2 regions of the Streptomyces sp. TLI_146 genome follow, and region 1 is predicted to be linked to the other one. Evidence: riboswitches for the same ligand, from Rfam matches in the RefSeq annotation. Region 1 holds a riboswitch; the other holds the start of a gene.
The links. Region 1 has a riboswitch for S-adenosylmethionine ahead of thrC (threonine synthase). Riboswitches for the same ligand answer to the same signal wherever they lie in the genome.

Region 1 (7,498 bases):
TCGCCTGCAACGAAGGGTCCGCCCTGGCCGCCGCCGCCGAGCACGGCATCGAGGTCGTGGTCGGGCCGGAGCTGCTGACCGGCTCCACCCGGCTCAAGTCCGGCACCGCCCAGAAGCTCGTCCTCAACATGATCTCGACGATCACGATGATCCGGCTCGGCAAGACGTACGGGAACCTCATGGTCGACGTACGGGCCTCCAACGAGAAGCTGCGCGCCCGCTCGCGGCGGATCGTCGCGCTGGCGACGGACGCCGGTGACGAGGACATCGAGGCGGCCCTGGTGGCCGCCGACGGCGAGGTGAAGACGGCGATCCTGATGCTCCTCGCGGACGTGGACGCGGCGACGGCGACCCACCGCCTGGAGCGGGCGAACGGCCGGCTGCGCTCGGCGTTGACGTAGAACCGGCAACTCTCCTGCGCCGCCAACTCCCCGGCGCCGCGCCCGCCTTACGATCTCGTCATGACCACGTCCGACCGCGAACCCGAGCCCGTCTTCATCAGGGTCGGCTGGGGAGGCCGCTGGCGCTACAACCCCGCCAATCCCCTCGGCCTCACCCTCATCTTCCTCACCCTGATCTTCGTCGCCGTCGCCTTCCTCGTCGTGAACGACCAGAGCGACTGGAGCGAGGGCGAGCTGCGGGACGCCGCCCACCAGGCGGCCCGCGACCTGGACGGATCGACCCAGCGCAACATCGACCCGTCCCTGGCGTTCTCCGGCGGCGACTACGCGCAAACCATCGAGGACGCCATGAAGAACACCGGCGCGGCCCAGTGGTTCGTCGACCCGCTCGTGCTGCGCAGCCACGGCAAGGACCCGGCGGCGTACGACATCACCGGCGCCGGTACGGACGCGGCGTTCTGCATGCACCTCACCGTCAGCCCGTTCGGCGACGGCCAGGCGGTCATCGGGGCCCGGGTCACGGACGGCGCCTGCCGAGGAGAGCCTGAGCACGCCGAAGGGCGGCACCCCTGCGAACAGGAGTGCCGCCCTCGGCGTACAGCGTGCTGGAACCGCTGATCCCGGAGGGGATCAGAAGTCCATGTCACCGCCCGGCATGCCGCCCGGAGCGGCCGCGGCGGCCTTCTCCGGCTTGTCGGCGATGACGGCCTCGGTGGTGAGGAACAGCGCGGCGATCGACGCGGCGTTCTGCAGCGCGGAGCGCGTGACCTTCGCCGGGTCGATGATGCCCTCGGCGATCATGTCGACGTACTCGCCGGTCGCGGCGTTCAGACCGTGGCCGACGGCCAGGTTGCGCACCTTCTCGACGACGACGCCACCCTCGAGACCACCGTTGACGGCGATCTGCTTCAGCGGGGCCTCCAGGGCGAGCTTCACGGCGTTGGCGCCGGTCGCCTCGTCACCCGACAGGTCCAGCTTCTCGAAGACCGAGGAGGCCTGGAGCAGGGCCACGCCACCACCGGCGACGATGCCCTCCTCGACGGCCGCCTTCGCGTTGCGAACGGCGTCCTCGATGCGGTGCTTGCGCTCCTTGAGCTCCACCTCGGTGGCGGCGCCGGCCTTGATGACGGCCACGCCGCCGGCCAGCTTCGCCAGGCGCTCCTGGAGCTTCTCGCGGTCGTAGTCCGAGTCCGAGTTCTCGATCTCGGCACGGATCTGGTTGACGCGACCGGCGACCTGCTCGCTGTCACCGGCACCGTCGACGATCGTGGTCTCGTCCTTGGTGATGACGACCTTGCGGGCGCGGCCCAGCAGGTCGAGACCCGCGTTCTCCAGCTTGAGGCCGACCTCCTCGGAGATGACCGTGCCGCCGGTGAGGATGGCGATGTCGTTCAGCATCGCCTTGCGGCGGTCGCCGAAGCCCGGGGCCTTGACGGCGACGGACTTGAAGGTGCCGCGGATCTTGTTCACGACCAGGGTCGACAGGGCCTCGCCCTCGACGTCCTCGGCGATGATCAGGAGCGGCTTGCCCGACTGCATGACCTTCTCGAGGAGCGGCAGCAGGTCCTTGACCGAGCCGATCTTCGAGTTGACGATCAGGATGTACGGGTCGTCGAGCGCGGCTTCCATGCGCTCCATGTCGGTCGCGAAGTACGCCGAGATGTAGCCCTTGTCGAAGCGCATGCCCTCGGTGAGCTCGAGCTCCAGACCGAAGGTCTGGGACTCCTCGACCGTGATGACGCCTTCCTTGCCGACCTTGTCCATCGCCTCGGCGATGAGCTCGCCGATCTGGGTGTCGGCGGCGGAGATGGAGGCCGTCGAAGCGATCTGCTCCTTGGTCTCGACATCCTTCGCCTGCTCCAGGAGCGCACCGGAGACGGCCTCGACGGCCTTCTCGATGCCGCGCTTCAGAGCCATCGGGTTGGCGCCGGCGGCGACGTTGCGCAGGCCCTCGCGCACCAGCGCCTGGGCGAGCACGGTCGCGGTGGTCGTACCGTCACCGGCGACGTCGTCCGTCTTCTTGGCGACTTCCTTGACCAGCTCGGCGCCGATCTTCTCGTACGGGTCCTCGAGCTCGATCTCCTTGGCGATGGAAACACCATCGTTGGTGATCGTGGGGGCGCCCCACTTCTTCTCGAGGACGACGTTGCGGCCCTTGGGGCCAAGGGTGACCTTGACGGCGTCGGCGAGCTGGTTCATCCCGCGCTCGAGACCGCGCCGTGCCTCCTCGTCGAACGCGATGATCTTGGCCATGTGAAGTGGTCCTCCCGGACAGGGGTGGCGTTCTTCGTGGACCGTGCCGGTGCCCGCGACGGACGGTCTGCAGTCCTTGTGGTTCCTTGCCCCACCCGGTCTGCGGACCTCACTGACCCGATCCAAGTTCTGTCACTCTCACTCGGAGAGTGCTAACGCCAATGATTAGCACTCGACCCAGGAGAGTGCAAGGCCGTCCCACCCCCGCGGCCCGGTCCCGGCCACCTCCGGGGCGGGCTTCCCGGGCCCCGGACACACACGTGGGGCCCGCATCCATTTACAGAGGATGCGGGCCCCACGGGCCTGTATGCGTCGGTGGCCGATCGCGCCGAGATCAGACGGCGAGCTTGACCATGTCCGCCTGCGGACCCTTCTGGCCCTGCGAGATCTCGAACTCGACTCGCTGACCTTCTTCAAGGGTGCGGTAGCCGTCCATCTGGATCGCGCTGTAGTGGACGAAAACATCCGCACCACCGTCGACCGCGATGAAGCCGTACCCCTTCTCCGCGTTGAACCACTTGACGGTGCCCTGAGCCATGCCTAACTCCCCTATTACTGGCCCTTGCACGGGACCGCACTTCGCGGACCCGGGTCAGACCTCCACCCTCCGACAGGAGAGGGTGTGCGCCGGAACGCGTCGACCGCGGCTGAATGTATCTGCCCAACTGCCCTCTGCAACAGGTCAATCGGACGAGAATTCCGGGCAGGGGTGAAGAGCGGAATGCCGCGAAATTCAGCATTCCGGGGCAAGTCGGGCCGGGCAAAGCGCACTTAAGGAGCAATATGCTCGAACACTTTGACTGCTTCTCGACGCCGGTTCGTCGCGTTCTCATATGCACGTGGCACGCACAACGAAGGGGACTTCCCCACTGTACCGCGCTCAACCACACTGAATTGCCCCCTCCGCTTAGCTTGCGGAGGGGGCAATTCAGGTAACTGTGCGTGCAGCGCGCCGGTGTTCGGCGCCTTTGCTCAGCAGCCGCCGGCGACGGCGGGAATGATCGAGACGCCCGCGCCGTCCGGCGTCGCCGTCTCCAGGCCCTGCTCGAAGCGGACGTCGTCGTCGTTCACGTACACGTTGACGAACCGGCGCAGCTTGCCCTGGTCGTCCAGGACCCGGGCGGCGATCCCGGTGTGGTTCTTCTCCAGGTCGGCGATGACCTCGGCGAGGGTGGCGCCCTCGGCCGCGACTTCGGCCTTGCCGCCGGTGTACGTACGGAGAATGGTGGGGATGCGGACGTTGACGCTCATGGGGTTCTGCCTTTCCGTGGCCGGTGGGTCAGTGGGCGAGGCCCGCGTCGCGGAACGCGTCCAGGCTCGGGCGGATCGTCGCGGTCGGGCCGGTCGTCGGGGCCACGGCGTCCAGGGTCTTGAGGCCGTCCCCCGTGTTGAGGACGACAGTAGTGAGCGCCGGGTCGAGCAGCCCGCTTTCGATGAGCTTCCGGGTGACGCCGACCGTCACGCCGCCCGCCGTCTCGGCGAAGATGCCCTCGGTCCGGGCGAGCAGCTTGATCGCGTCCACGACCTGCTCGTCGTTCACGTCCTCCACCGCACCGCCGGTGCGCCGGGCGATGTCCAGGACGTACGGGCCGTCCGCCGGGTTGCCGATGGCCAGCGACTTGGCGATGGTGTCCGGCTTCTGCGGCCGGACGACGTCGTGGCCCGCCTTGAAGGCGGTGGAGACCGGGGAGCAGCCCTCCGCCTGGGCTCCGAAGATCTTGTACGGCTTGTCCTCGACCAGCCCCAGCCTGATCAGCTCCTGGAGACCCTTGTCGATCTTCGTGAGCTGCGAGCCGGAGGCGATGGGGATGACGATCTGGTCGGGCAGCCGCCAGCCGAGCTGCTCGCAGATCTCGTAGGCGAGGGTCTTCGAACCCTCGCCGTAGTACGGCCGCAGGTTCACGTTCACGAAGCCCCAGCCCTCGCCGAGCGGGTCCCCGATGAGCTCCGAGCAGAAGCGGTTGACGTCGTCGTAGTTGCCCTCGATACCGACCAGCTCGCCGCCGTACACCGCGGCCATGACGACCTTGCCCTGCTCCAGGTCGTGCGGGATGAACACACAGGAGCGGAATCCGGCCCGGGCGGCGGCGGCGCCGACCGCGCCCGCCAGGTTGCCGGTGGAGGAGCAGGAGAGCGTGGTGAAGCCGAAGGCGCGGGCGGCCTCGACGGCGATCGCGACGACGCGGTCCTTGAAGGAGTGCGTCGGGTTGCCGGAGTCGTCCTTGACGTAGAGGCCACCGGTGACGCCCAGCTCACGGGCGAGATTGTCGGCCTTGACGAGCTTGGTGAATCCCGGATTCAGGTTGGGCTTTTCAGCCACATTGGCCGGAACAGGCAGCAGGGGCGCATAGCGCCAGATGTTGTCCGGGCCCGCCTCGATACGCTTGCGCAGCGCCTCGGGGTCACCCGTCGGAAGGTCGTACGCGACTTCGAGCGGCCCGAAACACAGGGCGCAGGCGAAGATCGGGCCGAGGTCGAACCGCTCGCCGCATTCCCGGCAGGAAAGCGCGACGGCGGGACCGAGGTTCACGGTGGTGGCGGCATTGGCAGTGTCGTCGATGGTGTGCACAGCCATGATGGCGAGGCCCTTTCTCCTCATCTTCCCCATGGCGCATTTCGCCATGAGACGGAATTGGCACCTTCCCCACCGTGACCTCGCGGTCGGCAGGAGGGTTGCCGGGACTTCAACGGGCCGTTCCCTCAGTCCCTCTGGATGAGCGCTGTGGCACTGGGTCCAGGACCCAGGCATTTGTTCGCGCGACGACCCCGACATGCGACGGTCATCCGCGTTGTTCAAGACTGTAACCGAAGGCCCGGACGGTTGAGATAGTCGTCCGAACCGCGAGATGGATCACAGAGGAGGCTCCGGCCCGTGTTGGAAGAGGTGGAGCGCTGGCTGAGCAGGCGTTCCTGGTCGGCGGCCGACCGCCCGCTGGACGTGATCCTGGCCGCCAAGCGCCGCGGCGCCACCACGGTCAGCGTCGTGCTGCCGGCGCTCGACGAGGAGGCCACGGTGGGCCACATCGTCGCCGCGATCCGGCGCGAGCTGATGACCGCCGCGGTGCCGCTGGTGGACGAGCTGGTGGTGGTCGACTCCGGCTCCACCGACCGTACGGCCGAGGTCGCGGCGGCCGCGGGCGCCCGGGTGGTGCACCGGGACGCGATCCTGCCCCGGATCCCGGCCCTGCCCGGCAAGGGCGAGGTCCTGTGGCGCTCCCTGCTGGTCACCACGGGTGACATCGTCTGCTTCATCGACGCGGACCTGCGGGACTTCGACCCCGCCTTCGTCTCCGGGATCGTCGGGCCGCTCCTGACCGACCCGGACGTGGACTTCGTCAAGGCGATGTACGACCGCCCGTTCGGCGACTCCCCAGGTCAGGGCGGCCGGGTCACCGAACTGGTGGCCCGCCCCCTGCTCAATCTGCACTGGCCGCGGCTGGCCGGGTTCGTCCAGCCGCTGGGCGGCGAGTACGCGGCCCGCCGCTCGCTCCTGGAGCGGCTGCCGTTCCCCGTCGGTTACGGAGTGGAGCTGGGCCTGCTCGTCGACGCACTGCACACGGTGGGCCTGGACGCGCTGGCCCAGGTCGACGTGGGCGTACGCAAACACCGCCATCAGGATGGCCAGGCCCTCGGCCGGATGGCGGCGGCGATCTACCGCACGGCCCAACTCCGGCTCTCCCGCGCCCACTTGGTGCGCCCGACGCTGACGCAGTTCGAGCGCGGCGCGGACGGATTCGTTCCGCGGACCTACGCGGTGGACACCGAGGAGCGGCCGCCGATGCGGGACATCGGGGAGTACGCGGTGCATCGGGCGGCGTAAGGGGGCGTGACGATCCGGGGTCCGTGCCGCTGTTCGCACGTTTGAGGCATTCCGCTACGGGCTAGGTTCGTGTCCATGGTCTCCGCGCGCGCTGCCCAGGTTCTCGTCGCCTCCAACCGCGGCCCCGTCTCGTACGCCCTCGGCGCCGACGGGACGCTGACCTCCCGGCGCGGTGGCGGCGGCCTGGTCTCCGGCCTGTCGGCCATCGGCTCCGAGGCGAACGCCCTCTGGGTCTGCTCGGCGCTCGGCGACGGCGACCGGGAGGCCGTGCGGCGCGGGGTGGGCGAGCCGGGCGTGCGGATGCTCGACATCGACGCGGGGACGCACGCGGACGCGTACAACGGCATCGCCAACTCGGTGCTGTGGTTCGTTCACCACATGCTGTACCAGACGCCGCTGGAGCCGGTCTTCGACGCGGAGTTCCGGCGCCAGTGGGGCGCGTACGAGACGTACAACCGCGCCTTCGCGCAGGCGCTGGCGCAGGAGGCGGCGGACGGGGCCTCGGTGGTGGTCCAGGACTACCACCTGGCGCTGGTGCCGGGCCTGCTCCGCGAGCTCCGCCCCGACCTGCGGATCGGCCACTTCTCGCACACGCCGTGGGCGCCGCCGGAGTACTTCCGGATGCTCCCGGACGACGTGGCGGAGCAGTTGCTGCGGGGGATGCTCGGCGCGGACCGCCTCGGCTTCCTGACACACCGCTGGGCGGACGCGTTCACGCGCTGCTGCACGGACGTGCTGGGCGGGACCGGCGACACCCGGATCGGGGTGCACGGGCTCGGCGCGGACGCGGAGTTCCTGCGCCGCCGCTCGCACGAGCCGGACGTCGAGGAGCGGATGGCCGCGCTGCGGGAGGAGATCGGCGCGGGCCGCCGGACGATCGTGCGGGTCGACCGCACGGAGCTGTCGAAGAACATCGTGCGGGGGCTGCTGGCATACCGGCAGCTGCTCGACGAGCGGCCCGAGTGGCGCGAGCGGGTGGTGCACGTGGCCTTCGCGTACCCCTCGCGGCAGGACCTGGCGGTGT
Region 2 (7,498 bases), 1.3 Mb from region 1:
GCTGGTCTTCTGGTTCGTGCTCCAGTGGCTGGCGGTCAGGGCCGCTCCGGCCGGGCCCGGGGTGGCGTACCTGGCCCATCTGGTCGGCTTCGGCCTGGGCTTTCTCTACGCCTGGGTCCGGTTCCGGGGGACGGCTAGAGTGAAACGACCGAAACGACCGAAGCCATCCGCGTCGGCCGCCACCGAGGGAGAGAACCAGCCGTGATCACCGCGATCGTGCTCATCAAGACCAGCGTGGACCGGATCCCCGAGATCGCGGAGTCGATCGCGTCGCTGGAGAACGTCAGCGAGGTGTACTCGGTGACCGGCACCTACGACCTGATCGCCCTGGTCCGGGTGGCCCGCCACGACGACCTGGCGGACATCATCCCCGGCCGCATCAGCAAGATCCCCGGCGTGGAGGTCACGGACACGCACGTGGCGTTCCGGACGTACTCCCAGCACGACCTGGAGGCGGCGTTCGCCATCGGCCTGGATGCCTAGCCCTTGGGCGGGCGGCGGGTCCGGTTCTGGGTGCGCTGTCGCCTGCGGGCCGTGGGTGGCTGGTCGCGCAGTTCCCCGCGCCCCTGCGTAGTTCGGGCGCGTTGTCGTCTGCGGACTGTCTGTGGCTGAGCGCGCAGTTCCCCGCGCCCCTGGGTAGTTCGGGCGCGTTGTCGTCTGCGGACCGTCTGTGGCTGAGCGCGCAGTTCCCCGCGCCCCTGCGTAGTTAGGGGCGCGGGGAACTGCGCGACCGGCCCACCACGGTCCGCAGACGAACACGGCGGGGTGCAGGGGCCGCAGGCCCCGCAACGGGGGTCCGGGGGCAAAGCCCCCGGGAAGCGAGCCTCCACCCCCCACCCACCCCCGGAGGGTTTAGGGAAGGGGCGGGGAGGGGCGAGCTCACACCGCCGGGACGCAGCGGCCCTCCTCCGTCCGGTACGACCACTTCGCCCCGTCCCGCACCAGCTCCCGCACCGCCCGAACAAACCGCTCCACATGCTCGTCCGGCGTCCCCGCCCCGAAGCTGACGCGGATCGCGTTCAGGGACCGCTCACCCGGCTCCGCCTCCGGCGCCCCGCACTCGCCCGGCTCCTGCGGCTCGCTGCCGAGGAGCGTGCGTACCAGCGGGTGCGCGCAGAACAGACCGTCCCGCACCCCGATCCCGTACTCCGCCGACAGCGCCGCCGCGAAGTGCGAGCTGTTCCAGCCGTCGACGACGAACGAGATCACGCCGACCCGAGGCGCGTCGTCGCCGAACAGCGACAGGACGCGGACCTCCGGAACCGCCGCCAGCCCCTCCCGCACCTTCGCGATCAGGTGCCGCTCCCGCTCCACCAGTCCCTCGAACCCCGCCTCGGTGAGCGCCTTGCACGCCGACGCGATGGCGTACACGCCGATCACGTTCGGGGACCCGGCCTCGTGGCGGGCCGCCGTGGTGTGCCACTCGACGTCCACCCCGCCGTCCGCGCGCCGGGCGACCTTGCGCGAGGCGCCGCCGCCCGCGAGGTACGGCTCGGACTCCTGGAGCCAGTCGGCACGCCCAGCGAGCACGCCCGAGCCGAACGGCGCGTACAGCTTGTGCCCGGAGAAGGCGATCCAGTCGACGTCCAACTCCCTTACGGAGACGGGGTGGTGGGGCGCCAGCTGCGCCGCGTCGAGCACGATCCGCGCCCCGTGCGCGTGCGCCGCCGCCGCGAGCTCCTTCACCGGCCACAGCTCACCGGTGACGTTCGACGCGCCTGTGACGCAGACGAGAGCGGGGCCGTAAGGGTCGCGGTCGGCGAGCGCCCGCTCCAGCGTCGCCACCGCCTGCTGCGGCGTACGCGGCGCGTTGAGGTACGTCACCCGCGCGTCCCGCCACGGCAGCAGCGAGGCGTGGTGCTCGGTCTCGAAGACGAACACCTGGCAGTCGGCCGGGACCACCTGGGCCAGCAGGTTCAGGGAGTCCGTCGTCGAGCGGGTGAACACCACCTGGTCGCCCGGGCGGCAGTCCAGGAACTCCGCCACCGCCGCCCGGCTGTTCTCGAACAGGTCCGTGGAGAGCTGCGAGAGGTAGCCCGCGCCCCGGTGCACGCTGCCGTAGTAGGGGGCGTACGCGGCCACGTCGTCCCACACCCGCTGGAGGGCCGGGGCGCTCGCCGCGTAGTCGAGGGCCGCGTACGTCACCTCGCCCCCGGTGACCAGCGGCACGGTGACGTCCCGGCCCAGCACCGGCAGCGGCGCCGCACAGCAGGCTTCGTCCGAGGCCTCGACGGAGGGGGCGGCGGAGGCGGCGGAAACAGCGGTGGAAACGGCGGTGGAAAGGCGTGCGGACATGGCGGTATCTCCCGGCAGGTCAAGGCGAAAGGAATGACTGTGAAGCCCCACGGCACGACACGGCGGCGGCCCGACCGGCGCCGGATGCACGGGGGTCGACCTCGAAACACGGGCGGAAAGGGCCCGCGGAGGTGTACAGAAAAAGGGGCCGAAGGGCCCTATCGCATTCGCTTGCTCACGAGACTGCTCCCTTGAGGACCAGGACCCCAGGGGCGCGCCACTCCGAACGGAGTGCGCAGGGGTCCGCGCTTGCCGCAGACCTCGCTGCCTGCGACCTGGTCTTCACCCGGGGCACCCCGCCACGGACGGAGGGTTGCCGGACAGCGGGCCGGGGCCGTAGTCGCTGTCACTCATGACCTTGGAAAGCATCCTGCCATACGTCCGCGTACGCGCAAGGCGCGGTCCGGATGCCGGACTGCGCCTTGCGTCACACTGCCTGCACCGGCACGCCCTCGATCAGGCGTTGCTCGCGGCCACCCACCGCTCCAGGGCCCGCCGCGCCGCCCCGGAGTCGATCGCCTCGGCCGCCCGGGCGATCCCGGCCCGGATCTGCTCCTCCAGGCTCCCCGGGCCCGGGTCGAGCGCGACGAGCGCCGCCGCCGAGTTGAGCAGCACCGCGTCCCGCACCGGCCCCGTCTCGCCGCCGAGGAGCCGGCGGGCGACGTCCGCGTTGTACGAGGCGTCCGCGCCGCGCAGCGCCTCCACCGGCACCAGGTCGATGCCCACGTCTCTGGGGTCGAACGCCTCCTCGCGCACGGCCCCGTCCCGTACCACCCAGACCCGGGAGGTCGCGGTGGTCGTCAGCTCGTCCATGCCGTCGTCGCCGCGGAACACCAGCGCGGAGGAGCCGCGCTCGGCGAGCACCCCGGCCACGATCGGCGCCATGCGCGCGTCGGCGACGCCGGTGGCCTGAGCCTTGACCCGGGCCGGGTTGGTGAGCGGACCGAGGAAGTTGAAGGTGGTGCGGATGCCGAGCTCGCGGCGCGCGGCGGCGACGTACCGCAGGGCGGGGTGGAACTTCACGGCGAAGCAGAAGGTGACGCCCGCCTCCTCGGCGACCTGGACCACCTGCCGGGGCGTGAGGTCCAGGTTGACGCCGAGCTTCTCCAGGACGTCGGAGGCGCCGCTGGCCGAGGACGCGGCCCGGTTGCCGTGCTTGACGACCTTGGCGCCGGTGCCCGCCACCACGATCGAGGACATGGTGGAGATGTTGACGGTCTTGGCGCCGTCGCCGCCGGTGCCGACGATGTCCACGGTCCGGCCGGGCACCTCGATCAGGTTGGCGTGCTCGTACATCGCGCGGACCATGCCGCTGATCTCGGTGACGGTCTCGCCCTTGGCCCGCAGGGCCACGGCGAAGCCGGCGATCTGCGCGTCGGTCGCCTCGCCGCGCATGATCGAGTCCATCGCCCAGGCGGTCGCCTCGGCGCTCTGGTCGGTGCCGTTGAGCAGCGCGTCCAGTACGCCCGGCCAGGAGTAGGCCGCCACGCTGTCGCCGCCAACCGGGGTCACAACGTTCATGGTCCGCTCCTGGGTCCATCGACGGATATGGGATGGGAACACCCTATCCAGCCCGGGGGACGGCGAAGGGCCCCGTCCATCGCCTGGACGGGGCCCTGTGCTGTGTGGCGTACAGCGGTCTCGCTAGGAGGGGATCAGTGGTGGCCGTGGCCGCTGGTGATCTCCTCGTACTCCTCCGCGGTCGGCTTGGCGATCTGGCTCTGCTCGCCGAAGTAACCCTTGTGGAGCTTGACGCGCAGCTTCTCCATCGCGGAGACCTTGCGCTTGACACCGTTCTCGTCGACGGCCGCGGGCAGCTCGGCCGGGCGGGTCTGCTCGTGCGCGGTGAGCTTGTAGAGCTGACCGGCGTCGAGCGGCTCGTGGACCTCGACGAACTCACCGTGCGGCAGCCGCTTGATGATGCCGGTCTCGCGACCGTGCAGCACCTTCTCGGCGTCCCGGCGCTGGAGGCCCAGGCAGATCCGCTTGGTGATGATGAACGCGACGACCGGGCCGACGAAGAACGCGATCCGGACGAACCAGGTGATGGCGTTGAGCGACAGGTGGAAGTTGGTCGCCCACAGGTCGTTGCCACCGCCGACCAGCATCACCATGTACGCGGTCACCCACGCCACACCGATGCCGGTGCGGACGGGAGCGTTGCGCGGACGGTCGGCGATGTGGTGCTCGCGGGTGTCCTTGGTGATCCAGGCCTCGATGAACGGGTAGGCCGCGATCGCGAAGAGCACCAGCGGGAAGATCACCAGCGGGATGAACACACCGAGGACCAGCGTGTGGCCCCACAGGTTGATCTCCCAGCCCGGCATCACTCGGATGAGGCCTTCGGCGAAGCCCATGTACCAGTCGGGCTGGGCGCCGGTCGACACCTGGTCCGGGCGGTACGGGCCGATCTCCCAGATCGGGTTGATCGAGGCGATCGCCGCGATGATCGCGATGACACCGAACACCAGGAAGAAGAAGCCACCGGCCTTGGCCGTGTAGACGGGCAGCAGCGGCGCGCCCACGACGTTCTTGTTGGTGCGGCCGGGGCCCGCGAACTGGGTGTGCTTGTGGTAGAAGACCAGGATCAGGTGAGTGATCATCAGGCCGAGCATGATGCCGGGCAGCAGCAGGATGTGGACCGAGTAGAACCGGGCCACGAAGTCGCCGCCGGGGAACTCGCCGCCGTAGATGAAGAACGACAGGTACGTGCCGACGACCGGCACGCCCAGGATGGCGCCCTCCATGAACCGGACGCCGGTGCCCGAGAGCAGGTCGTCCGGGAGCGAGTAGCCGGTGAAGCCGGTGAACATGCCGCAGAAGAACAGCAGGAAGCCGAAGAGCCAGTTGACCTCGCGCGGCTTGCGGAACGCGCCCGTGAAGAAGACACGCATCATGTGCACGAACATGCCGGCGAGGAAGATCAGCGCCGCCCAGTGGTGGATCTGCCGGATCAGCAGACCACCGCGCACATCGAAGCTGATGTGCATGGTCGAGTTGAACGCCTCGGACATCTGCACGCCCTGGAGCGGAACGTAGGAGCCGTCGTAGACGACCTCGTTCATGCTCGGGTGGAAGAACAGCGTCAGATACACACCCGTGAGGATGATGATGATGAAGCTGTACATGCAGATCTCGCCGAGCATGAAGGACCAGTGGTCCGGAAAGATCTTGCGCATGTTGGTCTTGGCCAGGGTGTAGATCCCCAGCCGGCCGTCGGCCCAGTCGGCGAACTTCTCGCCGTTCCCGGCCTCGCGCCGTTCGTCAGTCGTGGTGGTGCTCATCCGCGCTCCCAGAAGGCAGGACCGACGGGCTCTTCGAAGTCGCCGAGCGCTTCGAGGTAACCCTCGCTGTTCACGCCGATCCGCAGCTGCGGCAGAGCGTGACCGGCCGGGCCGAAGATGACGCGGGCCCCGTCGGAGAGGTCGAAGGTGGACTGGTGGCACGGGCAGAGCACGTGGTGGGTCTGCTGCTCGTACAGGCTGATCGGGCAACCGACGTGGGTGCAGATCTTCGAGAACGCCACGATGCCCTGGTGCGACCACTCCAGCTCGCGCTTGTCCTTGATGTTCTCCGGCTGGAGCCGGACGATCATCAGGGCCGCCTTGGCGATCTGGGTCTGGAAGTCGTGCTGGTCCTCCTCCAGGCCCTCGGGCTTGGCGAAGGTCAGCGAGCCGACCGCGACGTCTTCCGGACGCAGCGGCTCGTTGGTGTTCATGTTGATGAGGGCCTTGCCCTTGGCCCACATCGTCTTGCGCAGCTTGTCCTCGGGCAGGGTGCCCAGGTCGCGCAGGAGCACCACACCGGCGAGCGGCACCATGGCCAGCGCGCCGTACATGGTGTTGCGGATCAGCTTGCGGCGGCCGAAGCCGGACTCGCGGACGCCGTCCGCCCAGTCCTGCATGACCTTCTCGCGGACCTCCGGCGGCGCCGCGATCTCGTGGCGCTCGTCCGACATCTCCTCGTCGGACATCAGCGTGCGGGCCCAGTGGACCGCGCCGGCGCCGATGGCGAACAGCGCGACGCCCAGGGTCAGACCCAGGGAGAAGTTGAGCGCGCTGACGTGCCCGAACGGGAAGATGTAGACGATCTTGTCGATCGGGAAGATCACGAAGGACGCGATGAAGGCGACCGTCGCGACCATCGAGAGCATGAAGAGACCGGCGACCACGCGCTCGGAGCGCCTGGCGGCCGCCTCGTCGATGTCCTGGACGCGCGGCTTGTGGGGCGGAAGGCCCGGGTCCGCGAACGGGTCGCGGGCGCGCTCGACCGAGCCGTGCTCGGGGTCCTGCTCGCTGGGCAGGTTCTCGGAATTGTCTTGGCTACTCATGACTTCTTGGCCTTAGCGGAGTGGGCCGCGATCCAGATGGCGACTGCGATGAGGGCACCGAGGCCGAAGATCCACGCGAACAGACCCTCGCTGACGGGGCCGAGGCCACCGAGCGAGAGACCACCGGGGCTCGCCGTCTTCTCACTGTTCACGGCGTCCAGGTACGCGATGATGTCCTGCTTCTGCTTCTGCGGCATCGTCGTGTCGGGGAACGACGGCATGTTCTGCGGGCCGGTCTGCATGGCCTCGTAGATGTGCTTCGGTTCCACGCCCTCCAGGCTGGGGGCGTACTTGCCGTGCGTCAGCGCACCGCCCTTGCCGGAGAAGTTGTGGCACTGGGCGCAGTTGGTACGGAACAGCTCGCCACCCTTGGCGATGTCCGCGCCTTCCGGGCTGTACTGCTTCTCGGTCGGCTTGATCGGGCCGGCGCCGAGGGAGGCGACGTACGCGGCGAGCTGGTCGATCTCGGCCTGCGAGTAGATGACCTTCTTCTTCGGCACCTGGGCGCCGGGCTGCTGCGCCGGCATCCGGCCGGTGCCGACCTGGAAGTCCACGGCGGCGGAGCCTACGCCGACCAGGGACGGGCCGTCAGAGGTGCCCTGACCGCCGGTTCCGTGGCAGCTGGCGCAGCCGACGGAGTAGAGCTTCTTGCCCTCGTCAATGGCGAGGGACTGGGCGGTTTCGTCGGCCTTCGCCTTGTCCGCGGGCGCGAACGCGGCGTACAGCCCCCCGGTGGCCGCCAGCGCGAGGAGTAGGACGACGAGCGCCGCCAGCGGATGGCGTCGTCGTGCGGAGAGCTTTTTCACGGATTACCCCGGTGTCAGGATCTTCTGCGTCGATGCGGGATGGTGTCGGGTCTGCGGGCCCGATTAC

Region 2: it holds a riboswitch for S-adenosylmethionine, as region 1 does, so the genes downstream of both, BX283_RS14170 (aminotransferase class V-fold PLP-dependent enzyme) here and thrC (threonine synthase) in region 1, are expected to answer to the same signal.

Annotation. Positions count from the first base shown of each region.
Region 1 is NZ_PJMX01000001.1:4,420,498-4,427,995, forward strand. Features, by position in the region: gene murQ (N-acetylmuramic acid 6-phosphate etherase) at 1-401, shown strand, start outside; gene BX283_RS19760 (hypothetical protein) at 462-1,019, shown strand; gene groL (chaperonin GroEL) at 1,032-2,654, opposite strand; gene BX283_RS19770 (cold-shock protein) at 2,989-3,192, opposite strand; gene BX283_RS19775 (MoaD/ThiS family protein) at 3,627-3,905, opposite strand; gene thrC (threonine synthase) at 3,934-5,229, opposite strand; SAM riboswitch class I at 5,247-5,374, opposite strand; gene BX283_RS19785 (glucosyl-3-phosphoglycerate synthase) at 5,527-6,474, shown strand; gene BX283_RS19790 (trehalose-6-phosphate synthase) at 6,550-7,498, shown strand, end outside.
Region 2 is NZ_PJMX01000001.1:3,108,067-3,115,564, forward strand. Features, by position in the region: gene BX283_RS14160 (rhomboid family intramembrane serine protease) at 1-205, shown strand, start outside; gene BX283_RS14165 (Lrp/AsnC family transcriptional regulator) at 202-483, shown strand; gene BX283_RS14170 (aminotransferase class V-fold PLP-dependent enzyme) at 880-2,295, opposite strand; SAM riboswitch class IV at 2,536-2,653, opposite strand; gene trpD (anthranilate phosphoribosyltransferase) at 2,752-3,816, opposite strand; gene BX283_RS14180 (cytochrome bc complex cytochrome b subunit) at 3,951-5,579, opposite strand; gene BX283_RS14185 (ubiquinol-cytochrome c reductase iron-sulfur subunit) at 5,576-6,625, opposite strand; gene BX283_RS14190 (c-type cytochrome) at 6,622-7,431, opposite strand; gene BX283_RS14195 (heme-copper oxidase subunit III) at 7,495-7,498, opposite strand, start outside.